Regions from separate parts of the Planctomonas sp. JC2975 genome, predicted to be linked through region 1. Evidence: predicted binding sites of a transcription regulator. Region 1 holds the regulator's gene; the other holds the start of a gene.
What was found. The regulator LexA, encoded in region 1, represses DNA repair genes until DNA is damaged. The targets are predictions, from matches to a motif close to TCGAACANNTGTTCGA.
Positions count from the first base shown of each region.

Region 1 (11,557 bases):
CAGAAGGAACCAGCATGACCACCTCCGCGTTCCCGACAGGGACGATCACCGGTTACCCCCGTATCGGCCGACGTCGCGAGCTCAAGAAGGCCGTCGAGGCCTTCTGGGCCGGCAGCGTCTCGGCCGACGAACTCGAGGCCACCGCACTCGAGCTGCGTCGTGCGACCCGTGCTCGTCTCGTCGAGCAGGGCCTCGGAAAGGGCGACTCGTCCGTCCCCGAGACTTTCAGCTACTACGACCAGGTACTCGACGCGGCCGTGACGGTCGGCGCCGTGCCGTCTCGTTTCGCCGGGCTTCAGGATGCCGACGGCCGGGTCGATCTCGCCGGCTACTTCACGATCGCCCGCGGCGTCGGCGACGATGCTCCGCTCGAGATGACGAAGTGGTTCGACTCGAACTACCACTACCTCGTGCCGGAGATCGGTGAGGACACTCACTTCCGTCTCGCCTCCAGCCGCATCGTCGACCAGTTCCGCGAGGCCGTCGCCGACGGATACGTCACGCGTCCCGTCATCGTCGGACCCGTCACGTTCCTGGCGCTCAGCAAGGCGGCGGATGACGCCGCCGAAGGGTTCCGCCCGCTGTCGCGGCTCGCAGACCTCCTGCCGGTGTACGAGGAGCTGCTGAAGTCACTGAAGGATGCAGGAGCCCAGTGGGTGCAGCTCGACGAGCCGGCGCTGGTCAGCGAGAGCCTCGACGACGCGCGCGCCGACGTGCTCGCCGCGGCGCGTCAGGCGTACGACCGTCTGGGATCCGTCTCCGACCGCCCGAATCTCTACATCGCGGCACCGTACGGCAGCCTGGATGACGCGCTGCCCGTGCTCGCGGCGACGGGCGTCGAGGCGATCGGCCTCGATCTGGTGCGCGGTGGCGTTCCGACCGGCCTGGACGCCGCCACCGCCGCCGCGCTTCGCGCGAAGACGGTCGTCGGTGGGGTCATCGACGGCCACAACGTGTGGCGCGGCGATCTGGAGGCGGCCTTCGGCACGCTCGAGTCGCTGCTCGCGCTCTCTCCGAACCTCGCCGCATCCACGTCGACATCGCTGCTGCACGTGCCGCACGACGTGGAGGACGAGCCGAACCTCGATGCACGTCTCAAGTCCTGGCTCGCCTTCGCCGACCAGAAGGTGGCGCAGGTCGCCACGCTTGCGCGCGGACTGGATGACGGACACGAGGCCATCCAGGAGGAGCTGGCGCAGGCGTCCGCTGCGCTCGCCGATCGCCGCGTCGCGCCCGGAGTCCGCGACGGTGCCGTCCGGCAGCGCGCCGAGGCCCTCACGGACGCCGACTTCCGTCGCGGCGAGTACGCCGACCGACTGACGGCACAGGATGCCGCGCTCGGGCTGCCCCCGCTGCCGACCACCACGATCGGCTCGTTCCCGCAGACCGGCGACATCCGCCGCGCACGCGCCCAGTTCGCGAACGGGATCATCACCGAAGCCGAGTACCTGGGCCTCATGCAGGCGGAGATCAAGCGCGTCGTCGACCTCCAGGAGGAGATCGGCATCGACGTCATCGTGCACGGCGAGCCAGAGCGCAACGACATGGTGCAGTACTTCGCAGAGAACCTCGACGGGTTCGCGGTCACCCAGAACGGCTGGGTGCAGTCGTACGGCAGCCGCTGCACGCGTCCGTCCATCCTGTGGGGCGACGTCGAGCGACCGAAGCCGATCACCGTCGACTGGTCGACCTACACGCAGTCGCTGACCGAGAAGCCGGTCAAGGGCATGCTCACCGGTCCCGTCACGATCCTGGCGTGGTCCTTCGTGCGCGACGACCAGCCGCTGGGCGAGACCGCGCGTCAGGTCGCGTTGGCGCTGCGCGACGAGATCGCGGATCTCGAGGCCGCGGGCATTCGCATCGTCCAGGTCGACGAGCCGGCGCTCCGCGAGCTGCTGCCGCTGAAGGCGGCGGCCCAGCCCGACTACCTCGACTGGTCGGTCGGATCGTTCCGCCTGGCGACGAGCGGCGTCGCCGACGCCACCCAGATCCACACGCACCTCTGCTACTCGGAGTTCGGAGTCGTGATCGACGCGATCCGCAATCTGGATGCCGACGTGACGAGCATCGAGGCGGCCCGCAGCCGCATGGAGGTCGTCGACGACATCAAGGCGAGCGGCTTCGAGCACGGCATCGGGCCGGGTGTCTACGACATCCACTCTCCGCGGGTGCCGTCGGTCGCCGAAGTGACGGAGCTGATCGAGCGGGCCCTGGAGGGCATTCCGCAGCGCCAGGTGTGGATCAACCCCGACTGCGGACTCAAGACCCGTGGATACGACGAGACCGTCGCGTCGCTGACGAACATCATCGAGGCGACCCGAGCCGTGCGCGAGCGTGTCTCGGTGGACGCCTGACGAGTCATGACAACGACAAGGGACCCGGAGCGATCCGGGTCCCTCGTCGTGTCTCCGCTGTTCGGCACTCTCGAGGCCCGGAGGTTCTCGGCTCGCGCAGGCGGGCTCGCCCTTCGGCGAGCCGTTGCTCAGACGGCGCGCAGCACCGCCACGACCTTGCCGACGACCGTGGCGAAGTCGCCCAGAATAGGCTCGAACGCGGAGTTGCGGGGAAGCAGCCACGTGTGTCCGTCGCGCTGGCGGAACACCTTGACCGTCGCTTCGCCATCGAGCATCGCAGCGACGATGTCGCCGTTCTCCGCATCGTTCTGCTGCCGCACGACGACCCAGTCGCCGTCGCAGATGGCGGCGTCGATCATCGACTCGCCCTGCACCTTCAGCATGAAGAGGTCGCCGCTGCCGACGAGCTGACGGGGGAGGGGGAAGACCTCCTCGATCTGCTGCTCAGCGGTGATCGGAACTCCTGCGGCGATGCGTCCGACCAGCGGCACCATCGTGGCGTCTCCGACGGGAACGATGGTGTCGAAGTCGGCTGAGGTCTCCTGGCGCCCCGTCGTCGCCGGCAGGTCGATCAAGATCTCGAGTGCACGAGGACGGTTGGGATCGCGGCGGAGGTAGCCGCTGAGTTCGAGCTGGTTGAGCTGGTGCGCCACGCTGGAGAGGGACGCGAGACCCACGGCATCCCCGATCTCCCGCATGCTCGGCGGATATCCGCGCTGGCTCACGGATCGCTGGATGACCTCGAGGATCGAGCGCTGCTTCTCGCTCAGGTTCTTGCGTCGCCGCGTGCGCGGCTTGTCGGCCGGGGTGCGCCGTGCTCGTGCTGTCGGCGCAACGGATGCTGCGCTGTCGGACTCGGTCAACCTGATGTCCTCTCGTTCGCCGTTCTCCGTCGTCGGATGCGGCTGTGCGGCAAATGCTCCGACACGATTTTCGAACGTTTCCGTCGTACTGACGGCGATCGATTCGCAGCGAATGTCGGTGGTACGTGGTGCTCTGTCGTCGTGACGATCGAAACTCTATCTACGAAATGGCCGAAATCGGCGGTTTTGTTCGAGCGTGTTGAGAAGTCGGCGTCGCGAAATGCGAACGTATCGTTGAAATTCGAAAGAATCGAAGATATATTCGGAACGCGAGTTCGATTCTGGCAGGAGACGGACATGACGACCTTCGTACTGACACAGCAGCAGCCTCCCGTGCGCATTCGCACGCGGCTGACGCGTCGTGGACGGGTCGTCATCGCCGCCCTGATCGTGCTGCCGCTGCTCATCGGCGCTGGCGCGCTCGCTGCCAACAGCGGCGCGGTCGCCGGCGCGGTCGGAACCTCGTCGGCAGCCTTCCATCACGTGACGGTCCGTTCCGGCGACTCGCTGTGGTCCATCGCCGAGCGGATCGCGCCGCAGTACGACCCGAGAGACGTCGTTGCCGCGCTCGTCGATCTGAACGGTCTTCAGTCCAGCGTTCTTCAGGCAGGCCAGCAACTCGCGGTCCCGCACGAGTACGACGGTCGCTGACGCTTCGACGGCAATTCGGGGGCCGTTCAACCCCTTTAACATGGAGGCGTGATCTCGTTCTCCGACCTCCCGATCCGCGACGATCTTCGCGGTAAGTCCCCGTACGGCGCGCCTGTGGCAGCCGTACCCGTGGCGCTGAACGTGAACGAGAACACACATCCGATTCCTGACGAGGTCGTCGCTGACATCCTCGAGTCGGTCGGCGAGGCCTTGAAGGGCGCGAACCGGTATCCGGATCGGGAGTTCGGCGAACTCCGGGCCTCGCTCGCCGGCTATCTCGGCCACGGACTCGACGCCTCCAACATCTGGGCGGCGAACGGTTCCAACGAGGTGCTGCAGCAGATCCTTCAGGCGTTCGGAGGGCCGGGCCGTTCGGCGCTCGGCTTCGCGCCGACGTATTCGATGTATCCGCTGCTGGCATCCGGAACGGGCACGTCGTGGATCGCCGCCGATCGCGAGGCGGACTACGCCATCTCGCCTGACCACGCGGCGAAGTGGGTGCGTGAAGCGAGGCCGGATGTCGTCATCATCTGCGCCCCGAACAACCCGACGGGGACTCCGCTCGGTCTCGATGTCGTCGAGGCCGTGTACGAGGCGAGCGACGGCATCGTCGTGGTCGACGAGGCGTACCAGGAGTTCATGCCGGAGGATTCTTCGAGCGCCTTGACGCTTCTCCCGGGTCGTGAGCGGCTCATCGTGTCGCGCACCATGAGCAAGGCCTTCGCGTTCGCCGGCGTCCGGGTGGGCTATCTTGCAGCGGATCCCGCTGTGACTGATGCCCTGCGCCTGGTCAGACTCCCGTACCACCTCTCCGTGCTGACGCAGGCGGCAGCCATTGCGGCGCTTCGGCACTCCGACGAGATGCTCGCCACTGTTCACGACATCGTGCGCCAGCGGGACCGGATCGCAGATGGCCTGCGAGGCCTCGGATACCTCGTGCACGACAGCGGCAGCAACTTCGTGCTCTTCGGCGGTGTGTCCGATCCGCACGCGATGTTCCTCGCGCTGCGCGACCGCGGCATCCTGGTGCGCGATGTGGGCATCACGAACCACCTGCGCGTGAGTGCCGGCACGGAGGCGGAGACCACGGCGTTCCTCGAGGCGATGATCGACCTCGGCCCTGCGTCGACAGCGGCTTCGATGTCAGGGCTGCGCCCCTCATCGACTCAATCGGCACGCTCAGCGTGAGCCTGCGGCCCCCGCTGAGCGCACCTCAATCGCCGATATCGCGGCTGCGCCCCTCATCGACTCAATCGGCACGCTCAGCGTGAGCCTGCGGCCCCCGCTGAGCGCACCTCAATCGCCGATAGGCTTGAGGGCATGAGCAGCCGCACCGCGAGCATCCGCCGCGAGACCAGCGAGTCGAGCATCGAGCTGTCGCTCGATCTCGATGGCACCGGCCGCAGCAGCATCCACACGACGGTGCCGTTCTACGACCATCTGCTCACGGCATTCGCCAAGCACTCGCTCACCGATCTGACCGTTCGCGCCAAGGGCGACATCGAGATCGACGTGCACCACACCGTGGAAGACGTGGGCATTGTGCTCGGTCAGGCGATCCGGGATGCGCTCGGCGACAAGTCCGGCATCTCCCGTTATGGGGACTCCACGGTGCCACTCGACGAAGCACTCGTGCAGGCCGTCGTCGACATCTCGGGGCGCCCCTATCTGGTGCACACCGGCGAGCCGGTCGGATTCGAGCACCACCTCATCGGCGGCCACTTCACCGGATCCATGGTGCGCCACGTCTTCGAGGCCATCGCGTTCAACGCCGCGCTCACGGTGCACGTCCGGGTGCTGAGCGGCCGGGATCCGCACCACATCGCCGAGACGGAGTTCAAGGCGTTCGCGCGAGCGTTCCGGCAGGCGAAGGCACTCGATCCGCTCGTTGAGGGCATCCCGTCGACGAAGGGCGCCCTGTGACAGGGGCGGCCGAGAACGGGTCGGCGGAGCGCGTGCCCTCGATCGTCGTCCTGGACTACGGATCCGGGAACATCCACTCGGCCGCAAAGGCGCTGGAAGCCGTCGGCGCCGATGTGACCGTGACGTCCGACCGTCGGGCCGCGATGGACGCCGACGGGCTCGTCGTGCCCGGCGTCGGCGCGTTCAAGGCCGTGATCGACCAGCTGCGTTCCGTGCGCGGGGGAGAGATCATCGATCGCCGTCTCGCCGGCGGTCGACCCGTTCTCGGGATCTGCGTCGGCATGCAGGTGCTGTTCGCGCACGGAGTCGAGCACGGACACGACGCCGAGGGCCTCGGCGAATGGCCGGGCACGATCGAGCGGCTGAAAGCTCCCGTCCTGCCGCACATGGGGTGGAACACCGTGAACGCCCCCGCCGACTCCGTTCTCTTCGACGGTGTGCGGGACGAGCGCTTCTACTTCGTCCACTCCTTCGGCGCGCAGCAGTGGGAACTGGAGGCCTCCGGCCCGTTCGCCGCGGCGAAGCTGACCTGGGCCGACTACGGAGGTCCGTTCCTGGCCGCTGTCGAGAACGGTCCGCTCACGGCAACGCAATTCCACCCGGAGAAGTCCGGTCAGGCCGGCATGCGGCTGCTGCGCAACTGGGTGCAGAGTCTTCCCGTGCACGCGGCGTAGAACGCGAGACGCCGCGGTCCGGCATCCGTCATCCCCTCCTCACCGAAAGAACCCAGCACCGATGGCTCCCTTCACCGACACGCCCAAGCTCGAGCTCCTTCCCGCTGTCGACATCGCCGACGGCAAGGCGGTGCGTCTGACGCAGGGGGAGGCCGGCAGCGAGACGAGCTACGGCGATCCCGTCGATGCCGCGGCGGAGTGGGCGGATCAGGGCGCCGAGTGGATCCACCTCGTCGACCTCGACGCGGCATTCGGACGCGGCGACAACCGCGACGTGCTCAAGGCAGTGCTGCACGCGCGACGCGACGTGCAGATCGAGCTGTCGGGCGGCATCCGTGACGACGAGTCGCTGGAGCGCGCGCTGGAACTCGGCGCGAAGCGCGTCAACCTCGGCACCGCAGCCCTGGAGAACCCCGAGTGGGCGGCGGATGCCATCTCCCGCTACGGCGAGGCGATCGCCGTCGGGCTCGACGTGCGCGGCACCACCCTTGCGGCTCGAGGATGGACGCGCGACGGCGGCGACCTCTGGGATGTGCTGGCGCGTCTGGAAGACGCCGGATGCGCGCGCTATGTGGTGACGGACGTCACGAAGGACGGCACCCTGCGCGGCCCGAACCTCGAGCTCCTCAAGCAGGTCACGGAACGCACGGACCGGCCGGTGGTCGCATCCGGGGGCATCTCGAACCTCGACGACATCGCGGCGCTGAGGGAGCTCGTGCCGAGCGGAATCGAGGGCGCGATCGTCGGCAAGGCGCTGTACGCCGGCGCGTTCACGCTCGCGGAGGCGCTGGACGTTGCCGGACGCTGACCCGAGCACCGGAGCCGTCGGTGGTGGGGAGCACCGTGATCGGCATCTCTTCGGCTCGACCGATCGCGCCGACTCCGCCGGGCTCCCGTGGGAGGGCCGCCACTTCGAGCAGAACACGGCGACGGACGACGACGGGTCGGCGGATCCGGCACTGCTGAAGGCTCTGACGGACTTCGCCGACGGGCGAGCGGATGCAGCGCAGGTGGTCGAGGCGGTTCGCGCCGCGCGCCTCCTGGTTCCGCTCCTCGCCCATGCGGGCGAACTGGGCGAGACGCCGGAGGGACACCTCGTCGACAAGACGCAGGAGTTGTCGATCGCGACGGTCCAGGCGCCGGACGGGCGAGCGGTGCTGCCGGCGTTCACGTCCGTCACCACCATGTCGGCCTGGAACCAGAAGGCCAGGCCCGTGCCGGCCGTCGGGCCGCGCATCGCGCTCGCCGCGGCGAGCGAAGAGACGGAGCTGGTGGTGATCGACCCGACCAGCCCGACCGAGTTCGTGCTGCGGCGGCCGATGGTGAGGGCACTGGCGACGGGTGCGGAGTGGATCGCCCCGTGGTCCGATCCCGAAGTAGTCGACGCATTCGGCGCCGCAACGCTGGGCGAGAGCGACGTGGTCGGCCTGCGGGTGTCCAGCGGGGATCCGTCAGCGCGGCTGGCTGGTCCCGAGGCCCAGGTGGGCGTCGTGCTGCGTTCCGGCCTGGATGCCGACGCCCTGCGAGCGCTCGTCGCCAGGCTGTCGGAGGCGTGGGGCGCATCCGCGGTCATCGCCGAACGGGTCGACTCCCTGTCGCTACGGCTGCTGTCTGCCTGAGCGGGCCACGGTCCGGCTCAGATCACCGAGCCGGTGTACTTCTCGCCCGGCCCGGACCCGGGGGCGTCCGGAATCGACGACGTCTCGCGGAACGTCAGCTGGAGGCTCCGCAGACCGTCGCGGAGACTGCGCGCGTGCTGGTCTCCGATGTGCTGCGCACTCGCGGTCACCAAGCCGGCGAGAGCGTCGATCAGCTTGCGGGCTTCGTCGAGATCGGTCTGCGTCTCCGGGTCGTCCGCGAGGCCGCACTTCACCGCCGCAGCACTCATCAGATGGACGGCAGTGGTCGTGATGACCTCGACCGCCGGCACATCCGCAATGTCGCGCGTGGCGCCGGCGATCGCTGCGGCCTCCGCCTCGAGGTCGATGTCCGCTGCGGTGATCTCCACGAAGTCGGGTGAGTTCTGGTCCTCGAACCGGTGTACGTGCTGATCGGACATGGGGCCTCCGCGTGCGTGAAGAAAAGTCGGGTGAAGGGGAGTGGTTGGGACGATTCGGCCGCGCCCGCAGCGTCTGCTAGACTATGTCGGGCCTTCGGAGCACTATGCCTCGAAGGGAAAGTGGAGATTCTCCCACCCGCGCTTGACCGCTTCATCAGGTTACCGGGTCGTTACGCACTCCGCCGAGGAGACGAAAGTCGCCGAGGTTGACGTAGAGGGTGCGGGATGCACGGCCGTGCGTGAGCACGGATCGCATGTGTGTGAGAACTCTCTGCCGACCATCCTGCGGCATCGCCGAAGGATGCCCGCCCAAGAGAAATGCTCGATCAGAGGAGCCACGCATCAGCGATCCCCGTACCAATGACCGTATCCGCGTCCCCGAGGTTCGCCTCGTCGGCCCAGGCGGAGAACAGATCGGCGTCGTCAAGATCGAGGTCGCCATCCGTCTCGCACAAGAGGCGGACATGGACCTCGTGGAGGTGGCTCCGAATTCGAAGCCGCCAGTCGCCAAGATCATGGACTACGGCAAGTACAAGTACGAGGCTGCGCAGAAGGCCAAAGAGGCCAGGCGCAACCAGGCGAACACCGTGCTCAAAGAGGTGCGGTTCCGCCTCAAGATCGACAAACACGACTACGAGACCAAGCGCAAGCGCGCAGAGGGATTCCTCAAGGCCGGGGACAAGGTCAAAGCCATGATCCTGTTCCGCGGACGCGAGCAGTCCCGCCCCGAGCAGGGTGTGCGCCTGTTGCAGCGGTTCGCCGAAGATGTGGCGGAATTCGGTTCAGTGGAATCGAACCCGACCATCGACGGTCGCAACATGGTCATGGTCATCGGCCCTCTGAAGAACAAGTCGGAGGCCAAGGCCGAGGCCAACGCACAACGTGCCGCGAACCGCGCGCGCTCCCAGCAGCAGCGCGCGGGTGTGGCCACCGAGGCGGAAACCCCCTCCGCCACCGATGAGGAGAAATAATGCCCAAGCAGAAGACCCACTCCGGGGCCAAGAAGCGGTTCAAGCTCACCGGCAGCGGCAAGGTGATGAAGCAGCAGGCCGGCATGCGCCACCACCTGGAGCTGAAGACGAGCCGTCGCACGCGTCGGCTCAACCAGGACCAGGTGCTCCCGACGGTCGACGCCAAGGTCGCCAAGAAGCTTCTCGGCAAGTAAGCCGAAACGACGCGAAGGATATTGAGCAATGGCAAGAGTGAAGAGGGCCGTCAACGCCCACAAGAAGCGTCGGGTCGTCCTCGAGCGCGCTGAGGGATACCGCGGACAGCGGTCGCGCCTCTACCGCAAGGCCAAGGAGCAGGTCACCCACTCGCTGGTCTACAGCTACCGTGACCGTCGTGCCCGGAAGGGCGACTTCCGTCGCCTGTGGATCCAGCGCATCAACGCCGCGAGCCGCCAGAACGGCCTCACCTACAACCGCTTCATCCAGGGCCTGAACCTGGCCGGCATCGAGGTGGACCGTCGCATCCTGGCCGAGCTCGCCGTGAACGAGCCCGCCACGTTCGCGTCGCTGGTCGAGACCGCGAAGAAGGCGCTGCCGGCGGACACGTCCGCTCCGCGCGCCGACGCCGCTTAAGCATCACCGCACAACGGCCCGGTTCCCTCCTGGGGAGCCGGGCCGTTTCGCATGTTCCGCCAGGCGTGCGCGCCGCGGCCCGGCCGTGTGATCGCGGTGCGCCGGCCGGGGACGCGCACGGGACCGGCGGCGCGGCGCACAAGACAGGCACAGTGAACACGGCGGCACAGTAGGCTAAGCGCGTGCTGGACAACCCCCGCTCGCCCAGGGTGCGCGCCGTCGCCAAGCTTGCGAAGAAGCCAGCGCGCGCGGATACGGGTCTCTTCTTGCTCGAGGGCCCTCAGGCTGCCCGTGAGGCCCTCACGTGGCGTCCCGAGCTCGTGGTCGAGTTGTTCGCGACGACGCACGCCTTCCACAAGCACGACGATGTCGCGTCGTTGGCGAAGCGGGCCGACGTGAATGTGGAGTTCGTCACGGAGCAGGTGCTGGATGCCATGGCGGACACCGTCACACCGCAGGGCTTCGTCGCGGTCTGTCGCATGTTCACGTCGTCGCTCGACGATGTCTTCGGGGCGCGTCCCAGGCTCATCGCGGTGCTGGAGGAGGTGCGTGATCCGGGGAACGCGGGCACGATCATCCGTGCCGCGGACTCCGCGGGGGCGGACGCCGTGGTCTTCTCCGGGCACACCGTCGATCTGTACAACACGAAGGTGGTGCGGTCGACGACGGGTTCGTTGTTCCATCTGCCGGTGGCCGTCGGTGCGTCGATCGATGAGGTCTTGACCAGGTCGAAGGCGGCGGGCCTGCGTGTCATCGCCGCGGACATGGCCGGTGACGACCTTTTGGTGGCGCGGATGAGCGGTGAACTCGCCGAGCCGACTGCGTGGGTTTTCGGCAACGAGGCGCACGGCCTGTCCGAGGAGGCCGTCGAGCTGGTGGACCGAGTGATCACCGTGCCGATCTACGGCCATGCCGAGTCGATGAATCTTGCGACCGCGGCGTCGGTCTGCCTCTACGAGTCGGCGTTCGCGCAGCGCAGCTGAGTCCCACGGCGAGGCGAACGGCAGCGCGCTCCGATGGACTTTGTCACGAGTCAGTGACGTCGGGTGGTTGTCGCGAGGACGGCCGCGTAATCCATGGTGAACGAGCCGCCTGCGTCGTCGATGACCGTGCTCATGCCCTCCAGCAACGGTCGCAGTTGCTCGGCGGCGAGTCGGTTGAGTCCGCCGGAGGTGGGAAGGGCGTCGATCCATTCGTCGCGCGAATAGACACGCTTCCAGTCGAAGCGCCACTGCTCGATATCGGTGAAACCACCTGCTCCGCGGATGCCGTCGGCCGCCTTGTCGAGCTGCGACCCGTACGCCCCCGCGCCGGCGGTCATGCCTGCCGCGATCGGATTGCCCGGCAGGACTCGGGCGAAGACCTCACCGAACGCGGCGCCGATCGGCTCGGGGAATCGCATCACGTTCCAGAACAACGCGAGGCGCCCGCCGGGCCGCAAGACCTCCGC
Region 1 is NZ_JABEKS010000002.1:550,083-561,639, forward strand. Features, by position in the region: gene metE (5-methyltetrahydropteroyltriglutamate--homocysteine S-methyltransferase) at 15-2,354, shown strand; gene lexA (transcriptional repressor LexA) at 2,483-3,124, opposite strand; gene HII28_RS15960 (LysM peptidoglycan-binding domain-containing protein) at 3,515-3,868, shown strand; gene HII28_RS15965 (histidinol-phosphate transaminase) at 3,917-5,056, shown strand; gene hisB (imidazoleglycerol-phosphate dehydratase HisB) at 5,189-5,791, shown strand; gene hisH (imidazole glycerol phosphate synthase subunit HisH) at 5,788-6,465, shown strand; gene priA (bifunctional 1-(5-phosphoribosyl)-5-((5-phosphoribosylamino)methylideneamino)imidazole-4-carboxamide isomerase/phosphoribosylanthranilate isomerase PriA) at 6,527-7,273, shown strand; gene HII28_RS15985 (SseB family protein) at 7,260-8,084, shown strand; gene HII28_RS15990 (DUF1844 domain-containing protein) at 8,102-8,524, opposite strand; gene infC (translation initiation factor IF-3) at 8,866-9,495, shown strand; gene rpmI (50S ribosomal protein L35) at 9,495-9,689, shown strand; gene rplT (50S ribosomal protein L20) at 9,718-10,107, shown strand; gene HII28_RS16010 (RNA methyltransferase) at 10,290-11,090, shown strand; gene HII28_RS16015 (class I SAM-dependent methyltransferase) at 11,141-11,557, opposite strand, start outside.

Region 2 (11,557 bases), 500 kb from region 1:
GGCGCCGGCATCCTTGCCCTGCAGCGGGATGACGGATTCGCCGTACATGGCCGGGTCGATCGAGTTCTGCGACACCAGCGACGCGTAGTTGCCGCCGCCCGAGATGTACATGCCGAGCTGACCGGCGACGAAGGCCTGGTTGATGCCGTTCCAGTCGTAGAGGAAGTTCGATCCCATCGCGTTGTCGTCCCAGCGCATGTCATGAAGCAGTCCGAGCGCCTGGGCGTAGGCATCCGAGTCGACCGTCGCCTTCGTGCCGTCCTCGGATTCGCCGCGGCCGCCGAGTGCGTACGCCATCGTTGTCAGAATCCAGCCGCCGGTGTTCTGCTGCGTCATCGTGGCGAAGCCGGCTTTTCCCGTCTTCTGGGCGATCTGCTTCGCATCCTTGCGGATCTGGGCCCACGTGGTCGGTGGCTTGTCGGGGTCGAGGCCGGCCTGCTTGAAGAGCTGTCTGTTGTAGTGAAGAGCCTGTCCGTATGCGGCGATCGGCACGGCCAAGAGCTTGCCCTTGCTGTCCTGACCGTTCTTCAGCACCGACGCGTTGAGCTCCTTCGACCACGGATACTGGGCCACCTGCGTGCTGACGTCTGCCACCTGGTGCTGTTGGATCAGGCCCTTGCCGTCGGTGAACGCGACGGTGAAGACATCGGGCAGCGTGCCGCCTGCGAGCTGGGCGGCGAAGGTGGTCGCCGTCCACTTGGACTCCTGCGGCGTCACCGTGATGTTCGGGTACTTCTTCTCGAACTTCGCGACGCGGTTCTCGATGTCCTTCTTGGCGGCAGGCTGAAGGCCGACGTCCTCGGCGACTGTGATGCTGACCTTGCTGTTGCTCGTCGTGCCGTTGCCCGACGCGGTGCAGGCGGTGAGGCCGATGGCGGAGACCGCGACGGCCGCCGTGATCGCCACCGCCCTGCGGAAGGTGAGGGACATGTCAACTCCTCTGTTGATCATTCGGGTTGTGCGCCATCGGAAGGGATGCCGATGGGCGCGGTGCTGATGAATGCGGTGCTGCATGCGGTGCGTAGCCACACCGTGGTGTCGGGCGGCACCACGCCGCCGACGATGGGTGCGCTGGCGAGCAGGATGTCGGCATCCTGCTCGAGCGCGAGATCGTGCGTCCCGAAGTTGACGATGCAGATGACATCGTCGCCTCGGGCGAATGCCAGAACGCTGGGAGAGGGCGCTTCGAGCCACCGGAATGCGTCGTCGCGGAACGCGGGCTCGGAGCGGCGCAGCCGCAGTGCATCGCGGTGGAGCAGGAGCATCGAATGGGGCTCCCGAAGCTGCTGCGCGACGCTGAGGCCTCCCCAGTCGTCCGGCTGCGGGAGCCACGGTGCCGCAGCGGTGTCGTGGCGGACGCGGTGCGGGCCACTGGCGGTCGTATCGTCAGCGGCCGACGAGAAGCCGAAAGCCCGGCCGTCGGCGGTCCAGGGGAGCGGCACGCGGCATCCGTCGCGTCCGGGATCCACGCCTCCGGAGCGGAAGTGCATGGGATCGGTGAGCGCCTCGCGAGGAAGCTCAGCCTCCGGAAGCCCGAGCTCGTCGCCCTGGTAGAGGTAGAGCACGCCGGGGAGCGCCGCGGCGAGCAGTGCGGCGGCGCGGGCGCGCCGAGTGCCGAGCGTCTCGTCGGTCGGTGTGCCGAAGCTCTTGGCATCGAACGAGAAGGCCGTGTTCGCGCGACCGAGTCGCGTGACGGGCCGGGTGATGTCGTGGTTCGACAGCACCCAGGTGGCCGGCGCGCCGACGGCCGAATGGGTGTCGAGCGTCTCGCGGATGACGCGGCGCAGCCGGTCCGCGTCCCACGGTGCCGTCATGAAGTCGAAGTTGAACGCGGTGTGGATCTCGTCCGGCCGCAGGTAGGCCGCGAACCGGTCCGCCTCCGCCAGCCACACCTCCGCGACGAGCACTCGGGGCTCGTCGTAGGCGTCCGCGACACGGCGCCACGCACGGTAGATGTCGTGGAGCTCGTCTCTGTCGAGGTGCGGATGCGTGCCGGGGACGTATCCGGAGACGCCGCGCATGTCCGGCAGCGCCGGATCCTTCACGGGGAGCCCTGCCGAGTCGATGCGCACGCCGGCCGCGCCGCGGTCGAACCAGAAGCGCAGCACGTCTTCGTGCTCGCGGCGCACGTCGTCGTTCTGCCAGTTGAGGTCGGGCTGCTCGGGTGCGAAAAGGTGCAGGTACCACTGGCCGGGCGTGCCGTCGGCGTTCGTGGTGCGCGTCCAGGTGCTCCCGCCGAAGCTCGACTCCCAGTCGGTCGGAGCGTCGTCGCCGTTCGGGCCGCGCCCTTCCCGGAACCAGAATCGCTCCCGTTCCGCCGATCCGGGCCCTGCTGCGAGGGCTGCCCGGAACCAGGGGTGCCGGTCGGAGACGTGATTCGGCATGATGTCGACGATCGTGCGGATGCCGTGTTCCCGAGCCTCCGCGATGAGCCGTTCGGCCTCCGCCAGGTCGCCGAAGAGCGGATCGATCGAGCGGTAGTCGGCGACGTCGTAGCCGCCGTCGGCCTGGGGCGAGGAGTACCAGGGCGTGATCCAGACGGCATCGACGCGGAGGTCGCGCAGATACGGCAGCCGCGAGCGGAGCCCGGCCAGATCGCCGATGCCGTCGCCGTTTCCGTCGGCGAAGCTGCGCGGGTACACCTCGTAGACGACCGCGTTGCGCCACCATTCGAGATCGCGTCGTGACGTCCTCTCCTCGGGTCGCTCGGTCCCCACTGGTGTGGGGGCAACGGGTTCGTCCTGGGTGATCGTCACGTCGTCGTGTCTCTCTGTAGGCGGTGATCGGGGTGATCCGGGGTGATCGAGTAGCGGACGTCCCTGCCCCGGCGGCCGAGCCCCCTCTCCGCAGCGGCTCGGGCCCGTTGGACCCGCGCCCTTGCGGGTCGGAGCTGACGCGCTCGGCGCGTCGGGGAAGGAGTTCCGTCCGCACGTCCACGGGCGGCCCGAAGAGCAAGGTTTAGCGCTACACTCATCGGATGGAAGTTGACCATAGAGCCGCCGCGACGACGATGTCAAGCGGTCGTCCGACGCGGATGGTCGCGAGGCATGGCATCCGCGATACCGTTGGCCCACCGTGCCGGGCGGCGCGCCCCGCACCCCTTCTGCCGCCGGAGATCACAGGCCCCGGAACCGGGAACGGAGAACCATGCGCGTGACGCTCAAGGACATCGCCGACGAGGCCGGCGTGAGCGTCATGACCGTCTCGAACGTCGTCAACGGCAACCGCGCCAGGGTGTCGCAGGCCACGATCGAGCGAGTGCAGGAGATCGTCGAGCGTCGCGGTTACGTGCCCAGCGCCTCCGCACGGTCACTGGCCGCGAACGCGTCGCGGATGATCGGGCTCCTCGTGCCGGCCGCTGACGAGGACAGCCTGATGGTCAGCCCGCACAACGCGGCCATGTTCGGTCTGCTCGAGCGTCGGCTGCGACGCGCCGGATACCACCTGCTGCTGCGCGGTGTCGCGCGCCCCAGCGAGGTGCTCGAGGCGGTGCGGTCGTGGAACCTCGACGGCGTGATCCTTCTCGGATTCGTCGACGCGGACGTCGACTCGTTCGTCATGGACGGCGGTCCGCCGCTCCTCGCGCTGGACAGCTACTCGGCCAATCCGCTGACGGCAGGCGTGCGGTCGGACGACTTCGAGGGCGGGGTTATCGCCGCGTCCCATCTGCTGGGGCTCGGGCACCGCGAGATCCTGTTCGCCGGTCCGGAGTTCGCGGACAGCGGTGTGGTCCAGCAGCGGCACGCGGGGTTCCTGGCCGCGCATGACGCGGCGGGCGTGTCGTGGGATCCGTCCCGCCTCGTGCCGGCGGACACGACGTACGAAGCGGGCGTCGAGCTCGGGCGACGAGTGCGGAAGGAGCATCCGCGGGCGACGGCGGTGTTCGCGACCGCTGACATCCTGGCCGCCGGCGTGCTCGAAGGGCTGCGGTCCTCGGGGGCGGCTGTGCCGGGCGACGTCTCGGTCGTCGGGTTCGACGACATCGACCTTGCCGGATACGTGACGCCCAAGCTGACCACGATCGCGCAGGATGTCGTGGCCAAGTCCGACGAGGCGGTTCGGCGCATCCTCGACGAGATCGACGGCACTCCGCCGGACGCAGCGGCCGTGCTGCCGGTGAGGCTCGTGCTGCGCGAGTCGACAGGAGCCCCCGCGCCCGGCTGACGCGCCTCCGGGCGTGGAGTCCCTGGCGCGTGTTGTCGCATTGCGTCCGCGAAGCGACACGTCGGGCCAGGAATTCAGTGGGGGCGAGGGATCCACACGTGAACGACGGACTGGTCGACGACATTCGCGGCGCGTGAGTTGCACAAGAATCGAATTAATGTTCGAATGAGGCAATGCGGTGGAGCGGTCAGGAGATCTCGGTCGAGCAGACGGATGCGCTCCCCGGCCTCGCCAAGCTGAACAACCTGGTGCGCTCCGTGCGCACGCCGGAGTTCGCCGGCGTCACGTTCCACGAGGTGCTCGCGAAGTCCGCGTTGAACAAGGTTCCCGGAGGCGGGGGAGCACTGCCGTTCGGGTGGACCATCAACCCGTACCGGGGATGCAGCCATGCGTGTGTGTACTGCCTGACGCCTGACACGCTCATCCTCATGGCGGATGGTCGCCACAAGCCTCTCGGCGAGGTTAAGCCGGGTGACACCGTCATGGGCACGCGGAAGGACGGTGCTTATCGTCGGTACGTGCCAAGCGCCGTGATGGCAGCGTGGGCGACGCGCAAACGGGCATTCCGCATCACCTTGTCAGAAGGAACCGAGATCGTCGCGAGCGGTGACCATCGTTTTCTGACCGAGCGAGGCTGGAAGTACGTTACGGGGCGGATGTCGGGAAACGAACGGCGCCCATACCTCACACCGAACAACTCCTTACTGGGCTTCGGTTTGGCCGGCCAGTGTCAGCCCATGAGGAGCGAGTCCGTCGAATACCGCCGTGGTTATCTGACGGGAATGATCCGGGGCGACGGGATGCTGATCGCGAAGGACTACGTCCGGAACGGCGGTGCGATCAATCGGGTGTGCTATTTTCGCCTCGCCCTGGCGGATGCCGAGGCCTTGGACCGATCGCGTGAGTACCTCCAGCTTGAAGGCATCGGGACCACAACGAGGCCGTTCGCGGTCGGTGCCGGCCGTCGTCCGATGAACGCGATCCACTGCAACAGGCAAAAGGCATTCAACGACATTCGCCAACTCATCAACTGGCCGGACGCGCCGGGCGATGAATGGCGACGGGGGTTCTTGGCAGGAATATTCGACGCGGAGGGCAGCTGTTCACAAGGCGTTCTGCGCATCAGCAACAAGGCCGAAGACATCTTGGTCCAGATCAGTGAATCACTCGGGTGGTTCGGTATTCCCCACACTCGCGAATCGAGTCGGCCGAACGGGGTGACCGCCGTGCGGGTCACTGGGGGTCTCGCCGTGCGGTCGCGCTTCTTCCATCTCGTTGGACCGGCGATCACACGAAAGCTGGGACTCGCCGGTGCCGCAGTGAAGAGCACAGCCGACCTGCGCGTCAGCACCATCGAAGACCTCGGCGTCGAGCTCGACATGGTGGACATCACCACCGAGACCGGCGACTTCGTGGCGAACGGCGTGATCAGCCATAACTGTTTCGCCCGCCCCACCCACCGCTACCTCGAGCTCAACATGGGCACGGACTTCGACCACGAGATCATCGTCAAGGTGAACGTCGCCGAGGTGCTGCGCAAGGAGGTGGCACGGCCGAGCTGGGGGCGGCATCCGGTGGCGCTGGGCACGAACACCGATCCCTATCAGCGCGCAGAGGGCCGGTACGCGCTGATGCCGGGCATCATCGGGGCACTCGCCGACTCGGGGACGCCGTTCAGCATCCTCACGAAAGGGTCGCTGATGCGCCGTGACCTCGACCTCATCGCGGATGCCGCGACCCGGGTGCCCGTCGACCTCGCGCTGTCCATCGCGGTATACGACGAGGAGCTGCAGAAGTCCGTCGAACCGGGCACCCCGAGCACGAAGGCGCGGCTGGAGACGGTGCGGGCCGTTCGCGAGCACGGCCTCGAGTGCTCGGTGTTCATGATGCCGATCCTTCCTTTCCTGACCGACTCCAGGGAACATCTGGATGCCGCGCTGGCAGCTGCGAAAGCCGCAGGCGCGAGCTCCGTGCTCTACACGGCTCTGCACCTGCGGCCCGGGGTGAAGGAGTGGTTCATGCTGTGGCTGGAGCGGGAGCATCCGGAGCTCGTCGAGAAGTACAGGGCGATGTACGGCACGCAGGCGTATGCGCCCGTCGACTACCGCAAATGGCTCGCTGCACGCATGAAGCCGTTGATCTTCAAGCATGGCCTGCTCCGCGGAGAGGAAGATCCGGTGACGGGCGGCGTGCGGTCAGTGGCGTTGAACGCGATGCGGGACGGCGACGGCAACAGGGTGCGATTCGGTGCGGCGGCGTCGACGGACGCTCCGGGCGCACCCGCCCGTGTCGCTCCCGAGGAGCGGCTCACGCTGTTCTGAGCGGCCGCCCGCGCTGCCCGTGCCGTGCACGGCGCCGCCCTTGCTGTGCACCGAGCTACCCCGCCGCGCCGGCTTCCGCTGTCGCAGTCATGCGGCGTGCAGCGTGCACGGCTTCAGCTCCGCGGCCCGCTGTCGAGGCGGATCGCACCGAGCGTGAGTGCCCGCGATCCATCGAGATTGTCGAAGGTCGGCTGAGTGCGTGACCGCAAGGGCCGGGGCAGAAGGACCATGCTGTCGTGCCGAACTATCCAGCGACGTGTTCGGGGGACAGTGCAGGGGTACAGGTGAGGGCCGGAGCGTGCCATAATCCGAAGCGTGTCCCTGGGGGTCCCGGCACAGGTAGCGCGTGAAGCCGGAAATCGCGCGGTCGCGCTGTCGACGCAGGTCGCCGCGCTCAGCTGTCTGATCGCGGCGGTCGTGGTGGTCCTCGTGCCAGGGCTTTTCGGACCCGGCGAGGTGCGCTGGTGGGCGGCCTGTTGCCTGCTCCCGATGGCCGCATTGCTCGTGGTGCTGATGCGTCGCGCCACGTCGGCGCTGTGCGTGGCCTACGTGGTCGTAGGCAGCGCCGCCACTTTCGTCTACACCATTGCGCTGCTCGAGCAGACGACGGACTACTCCAACACGAATCTGTTCGTCGTTGCGCTTCCGCTCGTCGCGCTGATGCTCGTCGGAGGTTCAGCGCCCGATGCCAGGATCGGGGTGCTCTGGGCAACCCTCGCCTACGCGGTGGGCGACCTGGCCGTGTTCGCGGCGGCGCTGGGGACCGGCAGGGAGTTCCGCTTCGACTCCATCTCACTCGGCGCGTACGTGCTGTTCATGGCCCTGCTGCTGTTCCACGGGATGACGCGGGGCGCGTACAGGGGAGCGCACACGCTCATCATGCGCACCCTCCGCGAGCAGAGGGCCGACGAACTGCGACGGTCGATCGCTGCCGAACTGCGGGCCGAGCTGCACGACACCACGCTTAGCGAGCTCGCGGCGATCGCTGCGGCCAGCCCCGGTCCCGTCTCTCCGGCGTTGCGAGAACGACTCGAGGACGACATCCGCTTCTGGACCACGGATGCCGCCACCTCCCATCGCGCCAAGCCGGCCGAGCAGAACGAGTGGCGCACGAGCGAGCTCGCCGAGGCGATCGCCCACGCCAGGGATTCCGGCCTCGTCGTCGACGTCTCCGGGGACCACTCGCGCTACGCCCGGTTGCCGTCCGGCACGAGACGGGCGCTCGGCCTGGCGGCCAGGCAGTGTCTCATCAACGTGCTCAAGCACTCAGGGCAGTCGAAGGCAGAGGTCATGCTGTCGGCCTCCGATGACGCCGTCTCCCTCGTGGTGGTCGACGGCGGCAGGGGCTTCGACGTCGCCAGCCTCACGGCCGAGGGCAACAACCGTATGGGCCTTCGGCACTCGGTGATCGTTCGGATCGAACGCGTCGGCGGGTCCGTCTCCGTGTTCTCCCGGCCCGGCGAAGGCACGTCCGTGCTCATGATCGTGCCGACGGCCGTCGAGAGCGGGGGGATGCGATGACCACGATCCCGCTCTTCACGAGGCCGATCCGGCTGGATCCCATCGGTGCGACGGCGGCCTGGACGTTCGCCCCGTTCCTCGGCGCCCTCGCCGTCGGATACGCGGTGACGCAGACGTTCATGCACGACAGCGAGATCGTGCACCCCGACCTCGCGATCGTGGCCGTCTGCATCCTCGCGGGGGCGGCGATCGTGCTGTCGGTTGCCGCGCATCCCAACGTGGCGAGGCTCGACGGCCTGCCGGCCGTGTTCGTGGTCGGGGCTGCAGTGCTGGCGGCGGGTCTCGCGGCGTTCGCCAGCTGGGGCCACAACAAGATGATCCAGGACGACTGGGGCCAGATCGGCGTCGGCCTGATGGTGCTGGGGCTGCTGTGGCTGCGTCCGCCGCGGGACATCATCCTGCTCGGAGGGGCCGGCGCCCTCATCGTGGGCGTTCTGGCCTTCGAGGAGGGCCGTTTCCTCCGCATCGCCAACGCACCCTTCGTCTATGCCGTGGTCGCGGCTACGCCGGTCGCCGTGCTGACCGCAGTCGCGGCAGCGAGCGGGCATGTCCTCAATCGCTTCAGCTCGGAGTGGATGCTCGCGGCCCGCAGCGGTCTCAGGGCGCTCGAACCCGAATTGCGCGTGCTGGAGCAGGATGTGCTGCATCGCGCCCAGCTCGACGAACTGAGGCAGGTGACCTTGCCGCTGCTGTCCTCCATCGCGCAGCGCGGCGAGATCACCCGATTCGACATCGAGGCGGCGATCGCCGTCTCAGCCCAGCTGCGCGAACGGGCGCTCGAGCAGGTGCACGTCACCTGGGTGGACGGCCTGGTCAGCGAGACCGGGATGCACCCGGGAGCCGTGTACGACCCCGAGCAGTTGCTCGCACGCGTTCCGCTCCGGGAACGTGCGACGGTCACCGCGTGCCTGGTCGAGTTGGCCCGTCTCGGAGCTCTGGATCCGGCGGGCACCCGGCTCGTGGTGCAGCGTGCGCCCACTGCGGATTCCTCGGAGCGAGTGGGATTCGAAGTGTTCGCTCCGATTGCGGCAGACTGGCGATTTCTGCGTCGTTCGGCGCGGCCGTTCGTCAGCGTGCTGCGGTCGCTGACCGGCGACGCCACCATCACGAGAAACGGCACCACGATGATCCTGAGGTTCGGCTTTGCCGCCGCGTGACGGGCGCACTCCGGTGCGCGTCGGCATCCTGGACGACCACGAGCTGCTGCTCGACTCGCTGTCCAATTGGATCCGCGATCATGAGCCACTCTTCGACCTCGTCGTGGCAGCCCCGACGTGGGTCGAGCTCGTGCACTCGGCGGCGTTCCCCACGGACCTCGTGTTGATGGACCTCAACCTTTCCGAGAAGGTCTCGATCGAGGCGCGGGTGCGCACCTGCCGGGCGGCCGGGGCATCCGTCATCGTGCTTACAGCACTGGACACGCCGGAGGAGCGCGAGCGGTGCCTCGGGGCTGGCGCGCTCGCCTTTCTGAGCAAGGCGCAGCCGGTGCGCGAGGTGATGACGGTCGCCAAATCCGTGATGGGACTGACGGATGCCGGTCCCAGCGCCTCAGGCAGCGCTGCTGCCGGTCGCGCCGCGGCCAAGCCCAAGCTGAGCGACGGCGAGCGGATCGCGTTCCTGCTCTATGTCGACGGCAACTCGACCCTTCAGGTCGCTGACGAGATGCACGTGCAGTTCGAGACGGCGAAGACGTACCTGCGACGCGTGCGCGAGAAGTACGGACGCGCCGGACGTCCGACGAGCACGCGCGCGGACCTCATTCGCCGTGCCGCCGAGGACGGTTACCTCACCTGAAACCGCGTGGCCACTGCGCTGCTTGCGGTACATCGTCCGCTCTACGATTGCGGGGTGGCGAAACTGTATTTCCGGTTCGGGGCGATGAACAGCGGCAAGAGCACGGCGCTCCTGCAGGCTGCCTACAACTACGAGGAGCGCGGGCACCGGGTGCTTCTGGCTAAGCCGGCCATCGACACGAAGGGCGACGCCGACATCGTGTCCCGACTGGGCGTGACTCGGGCGGTGGACTTCACGATCGCGCCGGATGCGGATCTGTACCACAGGTTCCAGATACACCGCGAGCGCACGCTATCGCGCTACGGTCGCGACGTGAGCTGCCTCCTCGTCGACGAGGCGCAGTTCCTCACCGAGGCGCAGGTCGACGACCTGTTGCGAATCGCCATTCTGGAAGATATTCCCGTACTGGCATACGGCATCCGCACCGACTTCCAGACGGTCGCCTTCCCCGGCAGCCGGCGCCTGCTCGAGGTCTCGCACAGCCTCGAGGAGCTGAAGACCATCTGCCGGTGCGGCCGCAAGGCCATCTTCAACGCCCGAACCATCAACGGCGTCTTCGTGTTCGACGGCGACCAGGTCGCCATCGAGGATGACACGGAGGTCGTCTACCAATCCCTGTGCGGCGCCTGCTACCTGCAGGAGAGCGGCGGCGTGCTCAACAACGGACGCCGGCACTGGCCGGTGAACGGAAGCTCGGCCTACGAATCCGAGCCGGATCCGGACTTCACGTAGACGGCGGGCGTGCGTGACGGCTCTCGCGGTCAGGGCCGGCCGGTCTGTGCCGCGTCGAGAAATCGCTGATCCGGCCCGCCGTTCGCCCCTCTTCGACCTGCCAGCCTCTGTCGTCCCGCACACCGCTGTGGCACCATGATTCCGGGGGAAGGGCGGCTTCCATGGAGTTGCGGGACTATCTACGCGTGCTGCGCAAGCAGTGGATTCTCATCGTCGCGCTCGTGCTGGTCGGTATCGTGGCGGCCGCCGGGTACTCGCTGCTGGTGACTCCGCAGTATCAGGCGTCGGCCAAGGTCTTCGTGTCGACGCAGGCGAGCGACAACGTCGCGGATCTCGTGCAGGGCAACTCGTTCACCCAGCAGCGGGTGCAGACCTACGCGGATCTGGTCAATACCCCGGTCGTCCTCGCGCCGGTCGCCGCACGCCTCGGCCTGAAGATGACGCCGGACGAACTCTCGACGCACATCTCGGCGTCCTCGCCCGTCAACACCACGATCATCGAGATCACGGCCACATCCACGAAGGCGAACCAGTCGGCCTGGATCGCGAACCAGACCGCGGCGAGTTTGGCCAAGACCGTGCAGACACTCGAGACCCCGAACAGCAAGGGTGCCGTCTCGCCGGTGAAGCTCACCAGGGTGCAGGTGGCGGACATCCCGGAATCCCCCGCGAGTCCCAAGGTCTGGCTCAACGTGCTGCTCGGCGCGCTCATCGGTCTGGCGGTCGGCGTGGCGATCGCGCTCATGCGCGAGACCCTTGACACCCGGGTGCGCAACGAACGCGACGTGCAGCAGATCACCGAAGCCCCGATCGTTGGCGGCATCGTCTACGACGGCAAGGCGGCATCGCGCCCGCTCATCGTGCAGGTCGACCCGCGCGGCGCCCGCGCCGAATCCTTCCGCACGCTGCGCACGAACCTCCAGTTCTTGGACGTCGGAGCGGATGCGCGCACCTTCGTCATCTCCTCATCCGTCGAGAACGAGGGCAAGACGACGACCGGCCTCAACCTGGCGATCGCGCTGTCC
Region 2 is NZ_JABEKS010000002.1:52,377-63,933, forward strand. Features, by position in the region: gene HII28_RS13775 (extracellular solute-binding protein) at 1-930, opposite strand, end outside; gene HII28_RS13780 (glycoside hydrolase family 13 protein) at 948-2,717, opposite strand; gene HII28_RS13785 (LacI family DNA-binding transcriptional regulator) at 3,148-4,164, shown strand; gene HII28_RS13790 (intein-containing Rv2578c family radical SAM protein) at 4,338-6,485, shown strand; gene HII28_RS13795 (ATP-binding protein) at 6,801-8,006, shown strand; gene HII28_RS13800 (hypothetical protein) at 8,003-9,163, shown strand; gene HII28_RS13805 (response regulator) at 9,150-9,800, shown strand; gene HII28_RS13810 (thymidine kinase) at 9,855-10,532, shown strand; gene HII28_RS13815 (polysaccharide biosynthesis tyrosine autokinase) at 10,694-11,557, shown strand, end outside.
Region 2: HII28_RS13790 (intein-containing Rv2578c family radical SAM protein) is a predicted target of LexA. The motif match lies at 4,314-4,329, and genes of this name have one in related genera.